DNA from 2 places in the Actinoplanes sp. NPDC089786 genome. Region 1 is predicted to be linked to the other one. Evidence: riboswitches for the same ligand, from Rfam matches in the RefSeq annotation. Region 1 holds a riboswitch; the other holds the start of a gene.

Region 1 (7,215 bases):
GTAGGCAGGACAACATCAAAAATCGACACCCGATCACTGGCCACCAGAAGAAGATCGTCCCCGTCCGAGTAGACGTCCCGAACTTTCCCCGAGTGCAACAGCTCCACGAGTTCTCCCAGCGATCGATAGGTGGGGTCGGCCGAAGACTAGCTGACGTGGTCGGCTCGCCCGGCTCGGCGCTCGTGCGCCCGACTCCCCGGCATTCATCCTAAAATCGGCGACAGACTTCCTACTGGGGGGATACCAATGGCGATCATCAGGTCGTTTCGAGCATCGAGCCAGAACGTCAAGCGGCACTCGACCGACGTCGACTGCGAGTGGGCTGTTGTCGGCGGAGGAGATGACCGCGTCCTGCATCTCTCCACCTTCGGGAGCGACACCCGCAAGAGCCAGCCCAAGTCCAGTCAGAGCATTCAGCTCGACCGCGCCCGCGCGCAGGAACTGATCGACATCCTCGTCAAGGCGTTCCCAGGCATCTCGCGGTAAGCACGGTCAGCGCCAGCCGCTACCAAGCCGCAGCTCAGCAGAACCCATCTCGGTTCTCAAGGCGGCCGATCGGGGTGGGCATCGGACAACTCGACGGCGGTGACGGTCAAAGGTGGCTACGCCGGGTTCTCGGCCGCGCCCGAGCAGATCGCCGGCGCCACCGTGGCCGCAACCACCGACACGATCAACCCACCATGCGCGGCAAGATCAACTATCTGCCCAGGCCGGGCACCTACACCGGCACCGTGACGTACACCCTGACGCCTTCCTACTGACTTCGTCTTAGGTTAGCCTTAGCTAATCTCGGACATGGGAAGGCCTTGTCATGAGCACCATAGAGATCACCGACCGGGTCGACCTGGCCACGCTGGCCGCCGTCTACCGCCGGGTCCACGCCGGCGACCTGCACCTGACCGACCACAGTGACCCGTCGCCCGAGGACCGGCTCCGCTGGACCGCCGAGGCGCCCGGGTTCCAGGCCGCGGTCGGCTACGCGAACGGCGAGGTCGTCGGCGCGGTCGTGGGCTGCCCGCTGCCGCCCGAGACGCTGTGGTGGCGTGACCTCGGCGACGCCGACCCGGCCCTGGTGAAGGAGTGGCGGGGCCGCACGTTCGCGCTCTGCGAGGCATTCCTGCTGCCCGGCGCGCGGCGCTCCGACCTCGGCGTACGCATGATCGTGGAGCTGCTTGCGGCCCGCACCGAGGAACGCACGACGATGGCCGTCGCCGACACCAACACCCGGGTCTGGCACGCGCTGGAGAGCCGCCACTTCGAACACGTCGGCGACGTGGTCCCGTTCCCGGGCTGGCGTCCACACCGGATGCTGGTCCGCTCGCTCCCGCTGCGTCATGACCGAGCGGAACGAGCGTCATGACGCAGCGGCAGAGCATCGTGAGCGTGTACACCGAGGAACTTCCCGGTCTGGGTACGTTCGAGCTGGTCCGGCTCGACCCGGCGGCACACCTGGACACGATCTACGCCTGGGTCAGCGCCCGGCGCGCCGAGTTCTGGGGCATGACCGAGAACTCGCGCGACGAGGTCCGCGAGATCTACGAGTTCCTGGACGGCCTGGAGACCCACCACGCCTACCTGATGGAGCTGGACGGCACACCGATCGGCATCTTCCAGACCTACGAGCCCGAGCACGATCCGATCGGCGAGTACTACCCGGTGCGGGCCGGCGACTTCGGCATCCACCTCTTCCTGGCCCCGGCCGAGAAAGAGATCCAGGACTTCACGGGTACGGTCTCCGCGGCGCTGTTGCGCTTCGTATTCCAGGTGCCGGCGCGGCAGCGGATCGTGGTCGAGCCGGACGCCCGCAACGAGCGCGCGCTGCGCCGCTGGAAGCGCCTCGGTTTCGTCTTCGACGCCCAGGTCACGCTGCCCCACAAGACCGCACAGCTGGCCTTCCTGGAACGGTCGTCGGCCGGCCGGTGAGCCCGGCCGGCCGCACAACCAAGGCGGCTCAGAAGTCGTCGTCGAAGCTGACGCTTCCGGTGACACCGACCTGGTAGGCCGAGACGCGCCGCTCGAAGAAGTTGGACAGCTCCTGCACGTCCTGCAGCTCCATGAAGGCGAACGGGTTCCTGCTGCCGTAGATCGGGTCGATGCCGAGGACGCCGAGGCGGCGGTCGGCGACGTGCTGCAGGTACTCCCGCATGTCGGTCAGGGACATGCCGGAGACGCCCTGCTCGAGCAGGTCGGCGGCGAACTGCACCTCGCACTCGACGGCCTCGGCCAGCATGTCCTTGACCTGCTGTTCCATCTCGGCGTCGAACAGGTCCGGCTCTTCCGCGCGGACCGTGTCGACGACGTCGAAGGCGAAAGCCATGTGCATCGACTCGTCGCGGAACACCCAGTTGGTGCCCGAGGCGAGGCCGTTGAGCAGCCCCCGGGAGCGCAGGAAGTAGACGTACGCGAACGCGCCGTAGAAGAACAGGCCCTCGATGCAGGCGGCGAAGCAGATCAGGTTGAGCAGGAACGCCCGCCGGTCCTCGCGGGTCCGCAACGAGCGCAGCTCGAAGATCGAGTCGATCCACTTGAAGCAGAACTCGGCCTTGCGGGCGATCGAGGGGATGTTCTCGACCGCGGCGAACGCCTCGTTCCGCTCCCTCTCGTCGGGGACGTAGGTGTCCAGCAGGTTCAGATAGAACTGAACATGGACGGCCTCCTCGAACAGCTGCCGCGAGAGGTAGAGCCGGCCCTCGGGCGAGTTGACGTGCTGATAGAGGTTGAGCACCAGGTTGTTGGCCACGATGGTGTCGCCGGTGGCGAAGAACGCGACCAGCCGCGAGACCAGGTGCTGCTCGGCCGGCGAGAGCTTGGCCAGATCGGCGAGGTCGGAGTGCAGGTCGACCTCCTCGACGGTCCAGGTGTTCTTGATGGCGTCCTTGAAGCGGTCGAAGAAGTGCGGGTAGCGCATCGGCCGCAGCGTCAGGTCCATGCCCGGGTCCAGCAGCATCCGCTGGTCGGTGGTCTCGCGCGGGGCAGGAACGGTGGTCACTGGCAGGCCTCACAGGACTCGGGGTTCTCCAGGGAGCAGGCCACGGCCTCGACCTCGTCGACGGCCGGAACCGGCACGACGGGTGCGATCGACACGGTGGCCTGCTGGATCCGGGTCGCGGGCCGCGACCGCAGGTAGTACGTGGTCTTCAGCCCGGCTTTCCAGGCGAAGTTGTACATCGAGGAGAGCTTGCCGATGGTGGGCGAGCTCAGGAACAGGTTCAGCGACTGCGACTGGTCGATGAAGGGCTGCCGGGCCGCGGCCAGCTCGATCAGCGCCTTCTGCGGCAGCTCCCAGGCGGTACGGAACAGCTCGCGCACCTCGCCGGGCAGGTCGGTGAGGCCCTGCACCGAGCCCTCGGCCCGCCTGATCTGCTCACGGATGGCCGGGGTCCAGAGGCCGCGCGCCTTGAGTTCGCGTACCAGATAGGTGTTGATCTGAAGGAACTCGCCGGACATGGTCTCGCGCTTGAACAGGTTGGACACCTGCGGCTCGATGCACTCGTAGCAGCCGGCGATCGACGCGATCGTGGCCGTCGGGGCGATCGCGATCAGCAGGCTGTTACGCAGACCGTGCTCGGCCACCCGGGCCTTCAGTGCCGTCCATCGCTCGGTCTGCGTCGCCGGCGCGCCCCACAGCTCGTGGTGCAGGTCGCCCTTCGCGGCCCGGGTCTCATCGAAGGCCGGGTGGGGGCCGAACCGCTCGGACAGCGCGGTCGAGGACTCCAGGGCGGTCAGGAAGATCTCCTCCTGTACGCGCGTCGACAACTCCTTCGCCTCGGCCGAGTCGAACGGCAGCCGCAGCGTGAAGAACGCGTCCTGCAGACCCATCAGCCCCAGGCCGATCGGACGCCAGCGCGGGTTCGACGCCGCCGCCTGATCCGACGGGTAGTAGTTGATGTCGATGACCCGGTCCAGGAACACCACCGCGGTGCGGACCGTGTCACGCAGCCGCTCCCAGTCGACGCCGCCGGCGGTCACGTGGGCGCCCAGGTTGATCGAGCCGAGGTTGCACACGGCGGTCTCGGCGTCGGAGTTGACCTCGAGGATCTCGGTGCACAGGTTGGACAGGTGGATGGTGTTGCCCGGGGCGCCGGTCTGGTTGGACAGGCGGTTCGAGCGGTCCTTGAAGGTCATCCAGCCGTTGCCGGTCTGGGCCAGGGTGCGCATCATCCGGCCGTACAGGTCGCGGGCCTTGACGGTTTTGACGGCCTTCTTCTCCGCGGCGCGGTAGGCCTCGTCGAACGCCTCGCCGAACAGGTCCGGCAGCTCCGGCGCGTCCGACGGGTCGATCAGCGACCATTCGCCATCGGCCTCGACGCGGCGCATGAACTCGTCCGGGATCCAGTTGGCCAGGTTGAGGTTGTGGGTGCGGCGCGAGTCCTCGCCGGTGTTGTCGCGCAGCTCGAGGAACTCCTCGATGTCCGGGTGCCACGGCTCCAGGTAGACGCAGGCCGCGCCCTTGCGGCGGCCGCCCTGATTGACCGCCGCCACCCCGGCGTCCAGCGTCTTGAGGAACGGGACGATGCCGATCGACCTGCCGTTGGTGCCCCGGATCAGCGCGCCCCGGCCGCGGACCCGCGACCAGGAGATGCCGATGCCGCCGGAGAACTTGGACAGCTTCGCCACCTGCTGGTAGCGCTCGTAGATCGAGTCGAGCTCGTCGCGCGGCGAGTCCACCAGGAAGCACGACGACATCTGCGTGTGCGACGTGCCCGAGTTGAACAGGGTCGGTGAGCTGGGCAGATAGGCCAGCGAGGACATCAGCCGGTAGAAGCCGATCGCCTCGGCCGGCGTCTCCGACAGGCCACAGGCGACGCGCAGCAGCCAGTACTGCGGCGTCTCGACCACCAGCCGCGTCGACGGGTGCCGCAGCAGGTAGCGGTCGGCCACCGTACGCACACCGAAGTATTCGAACCGCAGGTCACCGGCGTTGTCCACGGCGTCGTCCAGCTTGCGGGCGTTCAGCGTGACGAAGGTCAGCGTCTTGTCGCTGATCAGGCCCTGCTGGTGGGCGTACCGGATCGACTGGGAGAAGCTCGCCACACCCTGACCACGAACTTCCTTCTCGACGTACGCCGTGAGCAGCCGCGCCGCCAGCCTCGAGTACTGCGGCTCCTCGCCGATCAGCTCGGCCGCCGTCTGGATCGACAACTTGTCCAGCTCGGCGGTCGTCGCGCCGTCGTACAGGCCGCTGATGGTTTTGGTCGCGACCCGCAGCGGGTCCACCTCGTCCAGGTCGGCGACCCACCGCTCGACCGCCTTGACGATCTTGTTGACGTCCACCGTCTCCAGGTCGCCGTTGCGTTTGCGAACCCGCATCCCGGTCATGTCCCCCTCCTCAGCCCGAACCCCGAGGCCGTCGGACGCGCAGGAGGACGCCACCGGGGAACCCCGCGAGACGCGGCCCGGCTGATGGCGTCGGCCGTCCCACGCGGCCTTCGACCGCCGCGCACACTCATGCGCGGCGCGCTGGCAGGTCTTCGGACTCGCGGGCACGACCCGTCGCCGGGTCACCTAGTGGCCGTCGCTTCCCAGGCCGGAGCCCAGTGCTTCATGACGGCGGTCGTTCCTGCTCACCGCTGCGGGGCAGTTCCGGATTCACACCGGATTCCCTGTTGCCTCGACCCTCCGGACGGAAGATCGAACCAGCTGCGAGCAACACCATATATGGCGGACTCGACGGAAGCACAACACAACATGTGGCGCGGCGTGTCGTTCATGGCGGCTTACCGCCGGGCCGGCCGGCTGGTCGGCGGCCGCCGCTCAGAGCTTGCGGTACGTGCGGGGGCTGGTGCTCGCGACGTTGCCGGCCTTGTCGAAGACGTAGAAGACCACGGTGAACGTGTCGCCGTAGATCTGCGTGTTCAGCTTCACCGAGAACGGCGACGTGGTGTCGATGGCCTTGGTCCGGCCGTTGACCCGCATCTCGACGCGGTCGATGCCGTTCAGGTCGGCCACCCGCACCGGGATGGTCCAGATGCCGGAGAGCTGCGAGCCGGACGCCGGCGCGGTGATCGAGATCGTCGGCAGGGTGTTGTCGACCACCACGATCCGCCGGGTCACCGACCGGTTGCCCCAGCGGTCGGTCAGCGTCCAGGTCAGCACGCGAGCGCCGTCGCCGCCGATCGGCACGGTGGCCGAATAGGGCGGAACCGTGTCGGGGGCGGCCGCGCCGGTGAGCTGGGCCGAGATCGGGAGCGAGAGGTCGGTCGCCGCGACCGTGGTGTTCAGGTTGGCCCCGCGGACCAGCGCCCGCTCGGCCGGCTCGATCGAGGTGACCACCGGGCCCTGGTCGTCGACCTGGAACTGGGTCTGCACCGACGCGGTGTTGCCGGCCTTGTCGACCAGCTTGACCAGCAGCCGGCCGTCCTTGCCGGTGGCGTCCCAGGTGATCGTGAACGGCGCCTCGGTGCGGCGGCCGAGCACGTTGCCCGCGGTGTCATAGAGGACGACCTCGGTCAGATCGTCGGTGACCGGCGTGGCGGTGATCGTCGTCGGCCCGTGCACGACGTCGGTCAGCGCGGGCGAGAAGGTCGCCTGCGGCGGATCGGTGTCGACCTTGACCCGGGTGGACGCCTGGTCGCCGGCGCCCCGGGCGTCGTAGGCCCGGACCGTCACCGAGACCTCGAGATTGTTCTGTGCCACGGCCGGCTGGAGCAGCAGCGGGCCGTCCTTCACCGCCTGGCGCACCTGGACCACGCCGTCGATCAGCAGCTCGACCTGGACGGCGGTCGGGGCGTAGGTCGGCGAGATGTACTGCTTGGAGCCGACCAGCTGGCCCTCGAGCAGCCCGGTGCCGAACACCAGGGTGCCGGCCGCCGCGGCCGGGGTCGCCGTTCCCGCCGCCACCATCAGACCCATGGCCGTAGCCGCGGTCCATCGCCGTGCCTTCACGTTGCGCCCCCGCTTCGTCGCCGTCGGTCCCGCCGCCTGACTTTAGGACAGCGTCCACAGTCGACGCGCTGGCCGATCAGTCAACTTTCCGGCAGCCGGCGACAGTCGGCATCATGGGGCGACGCCCGGCTTCCTCTTCGGGCACGGCGCGACGTCCGATCGCCGCCAGACGGTTGCCCGAGCGCGCCAGCAGACTCGTGCCATCAACGGCTCACCCGGTCAGCGTGCCGCTCAGGTGGGCGGCCGCGGCGATCGTGGCGGCGTACTGCGACCCGACCAGGCGGCGGATCTCGATCGGCGCCAGCTCGGCGGCCCGCGCGTCGGCGACGA
Region 2 (7,215 bases), 1.6 Mb from region 1:
CTGCGGCCCGGTCACCGTGTAACCGTCCCCGGTCGCCTCGACCCGGACATGCACTCCCGCCGGGCTGCCGCAGCCGCGCGCGCAGCCGATCCAGTGCACCGGCAGGCCTTCGCCGAAGGTCGTGGCCGCGTCGGCGTCATGTCGCACGTCGGCCAGCGCCTTCGCGCACCCCGGTCGCCCGGCGCAGGCGGTCACCCCGGACCATCGCGACCCGGGCGCCACCTCGAGACCCACACCGGCCAGGTCACGCAGCCACCGCTCGGCGTCGTCGCGGCCCTGATCGAGGACGACCACGCCACGCCACGGCGTCACGGTCAGGTCACCGGCCTCGGCCAGCACCGCGAGCTGAGTCTGGTGGAGCAGGCCGAGCGGGGCCAGCGCGGCCGCGGCGAACCGCCCGTCGGCCTGCTCGACGACGCCGATCGGCTCGGTCGCGACCGGTGGCGTCACCGCGCTCGACGGGTTCAGCGCGACGCCCAGGCGGGTCGCTGTGCGTGTGGCGACCTCGGCCGGGCCGTCGGCCAGCTCGCGCAGGCGCCAGGCCGGGACGGACCGCTCGGCCCGCACCTCGAGGAAGGAGTACGCCCCGGCGGTCAGCGCCGCGACCACCGCGTCGACGGGCACCCGCAGGCCCTCGTCGCGCCCGGCGAACAGGATCGCCGCGCCCTCGGCCGTCTCGACGGCGGCCAGATCGGCGGCGGCCGGCGCCGGGCCGACCGCGAACAGGAAGCGCCCGGGCAGGCCGGCCAGGCCGGGCTCGGCACACACCGCCCGGTCGAGGGCGCGGACCAGCGGGCGGACCTCCCACCCGCCGGCGGTGGGAACGGCGGCGATGTTGCGTACCAGCTCATGGGTTTCGGACGGCAGCAGGCCGCACCCCCGCAGCGCCTCGGCCAGCGCCTGGGCCGGGGCCTCGACGAGGGCACGGAGCTGGGCGTTGGCCCGGGAAGTGATCTCGAGGTGGTCGTCACCCCAGCGGCGCGCGATGGTCGCGAGCGTTGCCACCTGTGCGCCGGTGAGCAGGCCGCCGGGCAGCCGGACGCGTGCCAGCGGCCCGTCGGCCGCGGCGTGCAACCGCAGCGCGCCGGGACAGGCGTCGACGTCCGAGTGCCGGACCGAAGGAGAACTCACGGGCCGGACACTACCCAGCCCAGCAGACGCTGATGTAAGCCTGCGTCAGCAGCGTCACATCGGCCGGGGCCGCTTGACGGCGCTGATCGCGGACCGGAAGGGTGGAAGGCCACGAGCGGCGAAGGTTCGTGGAGGAAGCCGGTGCGATTCCGGCGCGGTCCCGCCACTGTCACGAGCCAGGAACTCCACGAATGTGTCGTCAACCCTTCGACCCCGGGGCGCGGACCCCGGATGGGAGCGCGCGTGTTTCTCCTGCTGTCGACCTCTGACACCGACCTTCTGAGCGCCCGGGCCAGCGGCGCCGCCTACCGGCCGGCCAACCCCGCACGCACCGGGGCCGACGAGCTCCCCGCGCTGCTGGAAGGCGTCGATCTGGTCGTCGTGCGCCTGCTCGGCGGCCGCCGAGCCTGGCCCGAGGGCCTCGACGCGCTGCTGGCCGGCCAGGTCCCGGTCGTGGTGCTCGGTGGCGAGCAGGCGCCCGACGCCGAGCTGATGAAGCTGTCCACCGTCCCGGCCGGGGTGGCCGCCGAGGCACACGGCTATCTCGCGTACGGCGGCGCGGCGAACCTCGCGTCCCTGCACGACTTCCTCTCCGACACGATCCTGCTCACCGGCCACGGCTTCGCGCCCGCGGCCGAGGCGCCCGACTGGGGTGTCCTCGAACGCGTGGCGGCCCCCGCGACCGGCCCGACCGTGGCGATCCTCTACTACCGCGCCCACCACATGGCCGGGAACACCGCGTTCGTCGAGGCGCTGTGCCAGGCCATCGAGGCGCAGGGTGCGACGCCGCTGCCCATCTTCACCGCCTCCCTCCGGCGCATCGGCCCCGAGCTGCTCACCGAGCTGCGACGGGCGGACGCCCTGGTGGTGACCGTGCTCGCGGCCGGCGGAACCCAGCCCGCCACGGCCGGCGCCGGCGGTGACGACGAGGCGTGGGATGTCGGCGTGCTCGCCGAGCTCGACGTGCCGATCCTCCAGGCGCTCTGCCTGACCAGCAGCCGGGCCACGTGGGCGGCGAGCGATGACGGGCTGTCCCCGCTCGACGCGGCCACCCAGGTGGCGATCCCCGAGTTCGACGGCCGGATCATCACGGTGCCGTTCTCGTTCAAGGAGATCGACCCCGACGGCCTGTCGATCTACGTGGCCGACCCGGAACGCGCCGCCCGGGTGGCCGGCATCGCGTTCCGGCACGCCCGGCTGCGACACATCCCGCCGGCCGAGCGGCGCGTCGTGCTCATGCTGTCGGCCTACCCGACCAAGCACTCACGCATCGGTAACGCCGTCGGTCTCGACACGCCGCAGTCCACGGTCCGGCTGCTCGCCGCGCTGCGCGACGCCGGCTACCGCGTCGGCGGGTTCGACCAGTACGACGGCGACGGCCTGATCCACACGCTGATCGCGGCCGGCGGGCAGGACCCCGACTGGCTCACCGAGGAGCAGCTGGCCGGCAACCCGGTGCGGATCAACGGCGAGAAGTACGCTCGGTGGTTCGCCACGTTGCCGTCGGAACTGCGCGCCGCCATGACGGAACACTGGGGCCCGCCACCGGGCGAGCTCTACGTCGACCAGGGCGACATCGTGCTCGCCGCGCTCCGTGACGAGAACGTTGTCGTGATGGTCCAGCCGCCCCGTGGTTTCGGCGCCAACCCGGTGGCCATCTACCACGACCCCGACCTGCCGCCCAGCCACCACTACCTGGCGGCCTACCGCTGGGTGGCCGACGAGTTCCGCGCCGACGCGGTCGTGCATGTCGGCAAGCACGGCAACCTCGAGTGGCTGCCCGGCAAGAACGTCGGCATGTCGGCGGCCGACGGCACCGACGCCGCGCTCGGCGACCTTCCGCTGATCTACCCGTTCCTGGTCAACGACCCCGGCGAGGGCACCCAGGCCAAGCGCCGGGCCCACGCCACGCTGATCGATCACCTGATCCCGCCGATGGCGCGGGCCGAGTCGTACGGCGACATCGCCCGCCTCGAGCAACTGCTCGACGAGCACGCCAACATCGCCGCGCTCGACCCGGCGAAACTGCCCGCGATCCGGGCCCAGATCTGGACGCTGATCCAGGCCGCCCGCCTCGACCACGACCTCGGCCTGTCCGACCGGCCCGGCGACGAGGAGTTCGACGAGTTCATCCTGCACGTCGACGGATGGCTTTGCGAGGTCAAGGACGTGCAGATCCGCGACGGCCTGCACGTGCTGGGCGCGGCGCCGGCCGGCGAGGCCCGCGTCAACCTGGTGCTGGCGATGCTGCGCGCCCGGCAGATGTGGGCCAGTAAGGTCGCCGCGCTGCCCGGCCTGCGCGAGGCCCTCGGGCTGGCCGAGGACGCGCCCACCCACGAGGTCGACCGCGTCGAGGCGCAGGCCAAGGCGCTGGTACAGGCCATGGAGGACGCGGGCTGGCCGGCCTCGGCGGCCGGGTTCACCGACGACGAGCAGGTTCAGGGGGTGCTGGAGTTCGCCGCCGCCGAGATCGTGCCGCGGCTCGCGCGGACCACCGACGAGATCACCCACACGCTGCACGCGCTGTCCGGCGGCTACGTCCCGGCCGGGCCGAGCGGGTCACCGCTGCGCGGCCTGATCAACGTGCTGCCGACCGGCCGCAACTTCTACTCGGTCGACCCCAAGGCCATCCCCAGCACGCTGGCCTGGGAGACCGGGCAGGCGATGGCCGACTCGCTGCTCGCCCGCTACCGCCAGGACTACGGGGACTGGCCGAGGTCGGTGGGCCTGTCGGCCTGGGGGACCAGCGCGATGCGTACGGCCGGCGACGACATCGCCGAGATCCTGGCGCTGCTCGGCGTCCGCCCGCTGTGGGACCAGGCGTCCCGCCGCGTCACCGGCATCGAGCCGATCACGCTCGGCGAGCTGGGCCGCCCCCGCATCGACGTGACGGTCCGCATCTCCGGCTTCTTCCGCGACGCGTTCCCCCATGTGGTGGCGTTGCTCGACGACGCGGTCAAGCTGGTCGCCGAGCTGGACGAGCCTCATGACCAGAACTTCGTCCGCGCGCATGCGGTCGCCGACCGGGAACAGCACGGCGACTGGCGGCGGGCCACCACGCGGATCTTCGGGTCGCGGCCGGGCGCGTACGGCGCCGGCATCCTGCCGCTGATCGACAGCCGCAACTGGCGCGACGACGCCGACCTCGCCGAGGTCTACGCGGTGTGGGGCGGGTTCGCGTACGGGCGGGACCTCGACGGGGTGCCGGCGCGACCGGACATGGAGTCGGCGTACCGGCGCATCGAGGTGGCCGCCAAGAACATCGACACCCGCGAACACGACATCGCCGACTCGGACGACTACTTCCAGTACCACGGCGGCATGATCGCCACGGTCCGCGCGCTGACCGGGCGGGCGCCCGCGGCGTACATCGGCGACTCCACCAACCCCGACGCGACACGAACCCGCAGCCTGACCGAGGAGACCGCGCGCATCTTCCGCGCCCGCGTGGTCAACCCGCGGTGGATCGCGGCGATGCGACGGCACGGCTACAAGGGCGCGTTCGAGCTGGCCGCGACGGTCGACTACCTCTTCGGGTACGACGCGACGGCCGGCGTGGTGGCCGACTGGATGTACGAGCAACTCGCCGCGTCCTACGTGCTCGACCCCGAGAACCAGGCGTTCATGACCAAGTCGAACCCCTGGGCTCTGCACGGCATCACCGAGCGCCTGCTCGAGGCGGCCGACCGCAAGCTGTGGGACTCGCCCGACCCCGAGACGCTGGCCGCGTTGCGCGAGGTCTACCTGGCCACCGAGGGCGACCTGGAGGGCGATGACGAGTAGCTAGTCCCGGTCGCGGCGCCGCAGGAGGTAGGTGTCCATGATCCAGCCGTGGCGCTCGCGGGCCTCCGCGCGCACCTGCTTGATCTCCTCGGCCACCTCTTCGACCGGACCGGACCGCAAGATCTCGTCGGCGGTGCCGATGTAGGCGCCCCAATAGATGTCGGCGTCCGTCACGGTGCCGAACGACAGGGCGGCGTCGAGCATCACCACGACGTCCTCGACGCCGGCCGGCCACCCTTCGGTCGTGAGCCGCCGGCCGGTCGTGATCTGCACCGGGCGGCCGACCCGGTTGAGCGGCACGCGATGCTTCGCGGCCAGCGCGGACACGCTGCTGATGCCGGGGATCACCTCGTACTCGAACGTGATCGCGCCGCGGCCCAGGATCTCGTCGAGGATCGCGATCGTCGAGTCGTAGAGCGTGGGGTCGCCCCACACCAGGAACGCGCCGGTCTCGTCGTCGAGCAGGTGCTCGGTGATCAGCGCCTCGGTCACCGCCGAGCGGCGGCTGCGCCAGTCCTCGACCGTGCCCACATAGTCGTCGGGCTTGCGGTCCCGATCGGGGTCGCGGCCCTCGGCGATCCGGCGGCTCGGCCGGGCGTACCCCTTCAGCATGCGCCGCCGCAGCTCGATCATGCTTTCCTTGGCCTCGCCCTTGTCCAGCAGGAAGAACACATCGGTCCGGCCGATCGCCTTCGCCGCCTGCAGGGTCAAGTGGTCCGGGTCGCCCGCGCCGATCCCGATGACATAGATCTTCCGCACGGCCCCACTATGACGGACGCCCCGCGCCGGTCACCCGGGCGGGGCGTGCGTCGCTCCGCTGGTCAGCGCCGCCGATACCGGCCCCGGCGCGGGCGGCGAGGTCCTCGCGTTCCCGACCGGGGCGCTTGGGCCGCGGCCTCACGGAGCAGGTGCTCATGCCGAAGCCGGTTGGCCTGCACAACGAGGTACATGCTGCCGTTCACGCCGTTCCTCCAATGTCCCGGCGGCCCGGTCGTTCCGGCCGCCGCCAAGAGAGTCGCCGCTGGCTCTTGCGCGCGACTTGCCGCTCTTGCGCGCGGCTGTACACGGCTCCGGCGAGCGCGGGTCTTGGGGTGGCTGATTCGGCGGAGGGCGGGAACGTCGGTGAGAGCTGCGGGGCAACGCGACCGGCGGTCGGGGACCGTGGGTCAGAGCTGCGGGGCAACGCGCCGTGGGTCAGGAGGTCGCGGTCAGAAGGCTGTGGATCAGGGGGCGGTGGCGGCGGCTCGGGCGTATTCGAGGGCCAGCTGGAGGGCGCCGGTCAAGGGGGCGTCGGCGCCCAGGGCGCCGTGCTCCAGGCGGGTGGGGCCCGGGAAGGTGATCAGCTCGCGGACCTTGGGGAGCAGGGAGGGGTGGGTGCCTACGGGGCCGCCCAGGAGGAACAGGGCCGGGTCAACCACGGCGGCCACCGAGACGATGGCTCGGGAGAGGGCCTCGGCGAGCTGGCGGATGGCTGTCTCGGAAGGCTGGTCGAGGAGGGCCAGGACGGCGTTGACGTCTACGTAGGGGGCGTCGTTGCGGTCGAAGCCGCCCGCTCGGAGGTCGCCGGACAGGGTGGGGGAGACGATGCCCGGCAGGTAGCCGATCTCGCCGGCCAGGCCGTGCGCGCCTCGGATCAGCTGGTGGCCGATGTAGAGGCCTACGCCCATGCCGGCGCCCAGGTAGACGTAGGCGAAGCTGGACTCGCCGGCGGCCCGGCCCAGGCGGTGCTCGGCCAGGGCGGCCAGGTTGACATCGTTGTCGGCGAGGATGGGCGCGTTGGTCAGGTCGGCCAGCATGCGTTCGGGGCTGAGCAGGCCGTCGGGGAACGGCGTGCCGTGCAGGGCGACCACGGATTGGGTGGCGGGGTCGACCGGGCTGGCGATCGAGACGCCGATCGCGCGGAACGGGCCCCGCCCTACCGCGAAGCCCGCCCGGCCCGGATCGGCGGCCCGCGCGCTGAGGGACGAGGGCGGCGAGGCCGCAGAGAGCGCGGGGCTGATCGGAGACGGCGCCGGGCTAATGGGAGACGGTGCCGGACTGGTGGCCGATGGTGCGGGGCTGGTGGGGGACGGTGCCGGACTGGTGGCCGATGGTGCGGGGCTGGTGGGGGACGGCGCGGGGCTGGTGGGGGACGGCGCGGGGCTGGGGGGTGGCGGGGGTGTGGACAAGGTTGTTCCGCTGGTGGTGGCCAGGCGGATGACCAATGAGCGGACCGAGGCGGTCAGCTCGGCCACGTTGCCGGGGGAGGTGGGTGGGTTGGCGTCCTCGTGGAGGACCGCGCCGGAGAGGTCGGTGGCTCTT

Evidence for each region. A riboswitch is a leader RNA that binds a small molecule or an ion and turns the genes downstream of it on or off. The one in region 1 is predicted to bind cobalamin.
Region 2: linked by a shared signal. The riboswitch ahead of cobN (cobaltochelatase subunit CobN) and the one ahead of AB0O15_RS02075 (ribonucleoside-diphosphate reductase subunit alpha) in region 1 are both predicted to bind cobalamin.

The regions. Positions count from the first base shown of each region.
Region 1 covers NZ_JBFBGU010000001.1:437,444-444,658, reverse strand. The annotation lists gene AB0O15_RS02100 (phosphoribosylaminoimidazolesuccinocarboxamide synthase) at 1-107, opposite strand, end outside; gene AB0O15_RS02095 (hypothetical protein) at 247-486, shown strand; gene AB0O15_RS02090 (N-acetyltransferase) at 812-1,360, shown strand; gene AB0O15_RS02085 (GNAT family N-acetyltransferase) at 1,357-1,923, shown strand; gene AB0O15_RS02080 (ribonucleotide-diphosphate reductase subunit beta) at 1,952-2,947, opposite strand; gene AB0O15_RS02075 (ribonucleoside-diphosphate reductase subunit alpha) at 2,986-5,310, opposite strand; cobalamin riboswitch at 5,445-5,656, opposite strand; gene AB0O15_RS02070 (Ig-like domain-containing protein) at 5,755-6,885, opposite strand; gene AB0O15_RS02065 (M14 family zinc carboxypeptidase) at 7,097-7,215, opposite strand, start outside.
Region 2 covers NZ_JBFBGU010000001.1:1,992,397-1,999,611, forward strand. The annotation lists gene AB0O15_RS09560 (precorrin-3B synthase) at 1-1,131, opposite strand, end outside; cobalamin riboswitch at 1,204-1,336, shown strand; gene cobN (cobaltochelatase subunit CobN) at 1,363-4,914, shown strand; gene cobF (precorrin-6A synthase (deacetylating)) at 4,915-5,673, opposite strand; gene AB0O15_RS09575 (ROK family transcriptional regulator) at 6,138-7,215, opposite strand, start outside.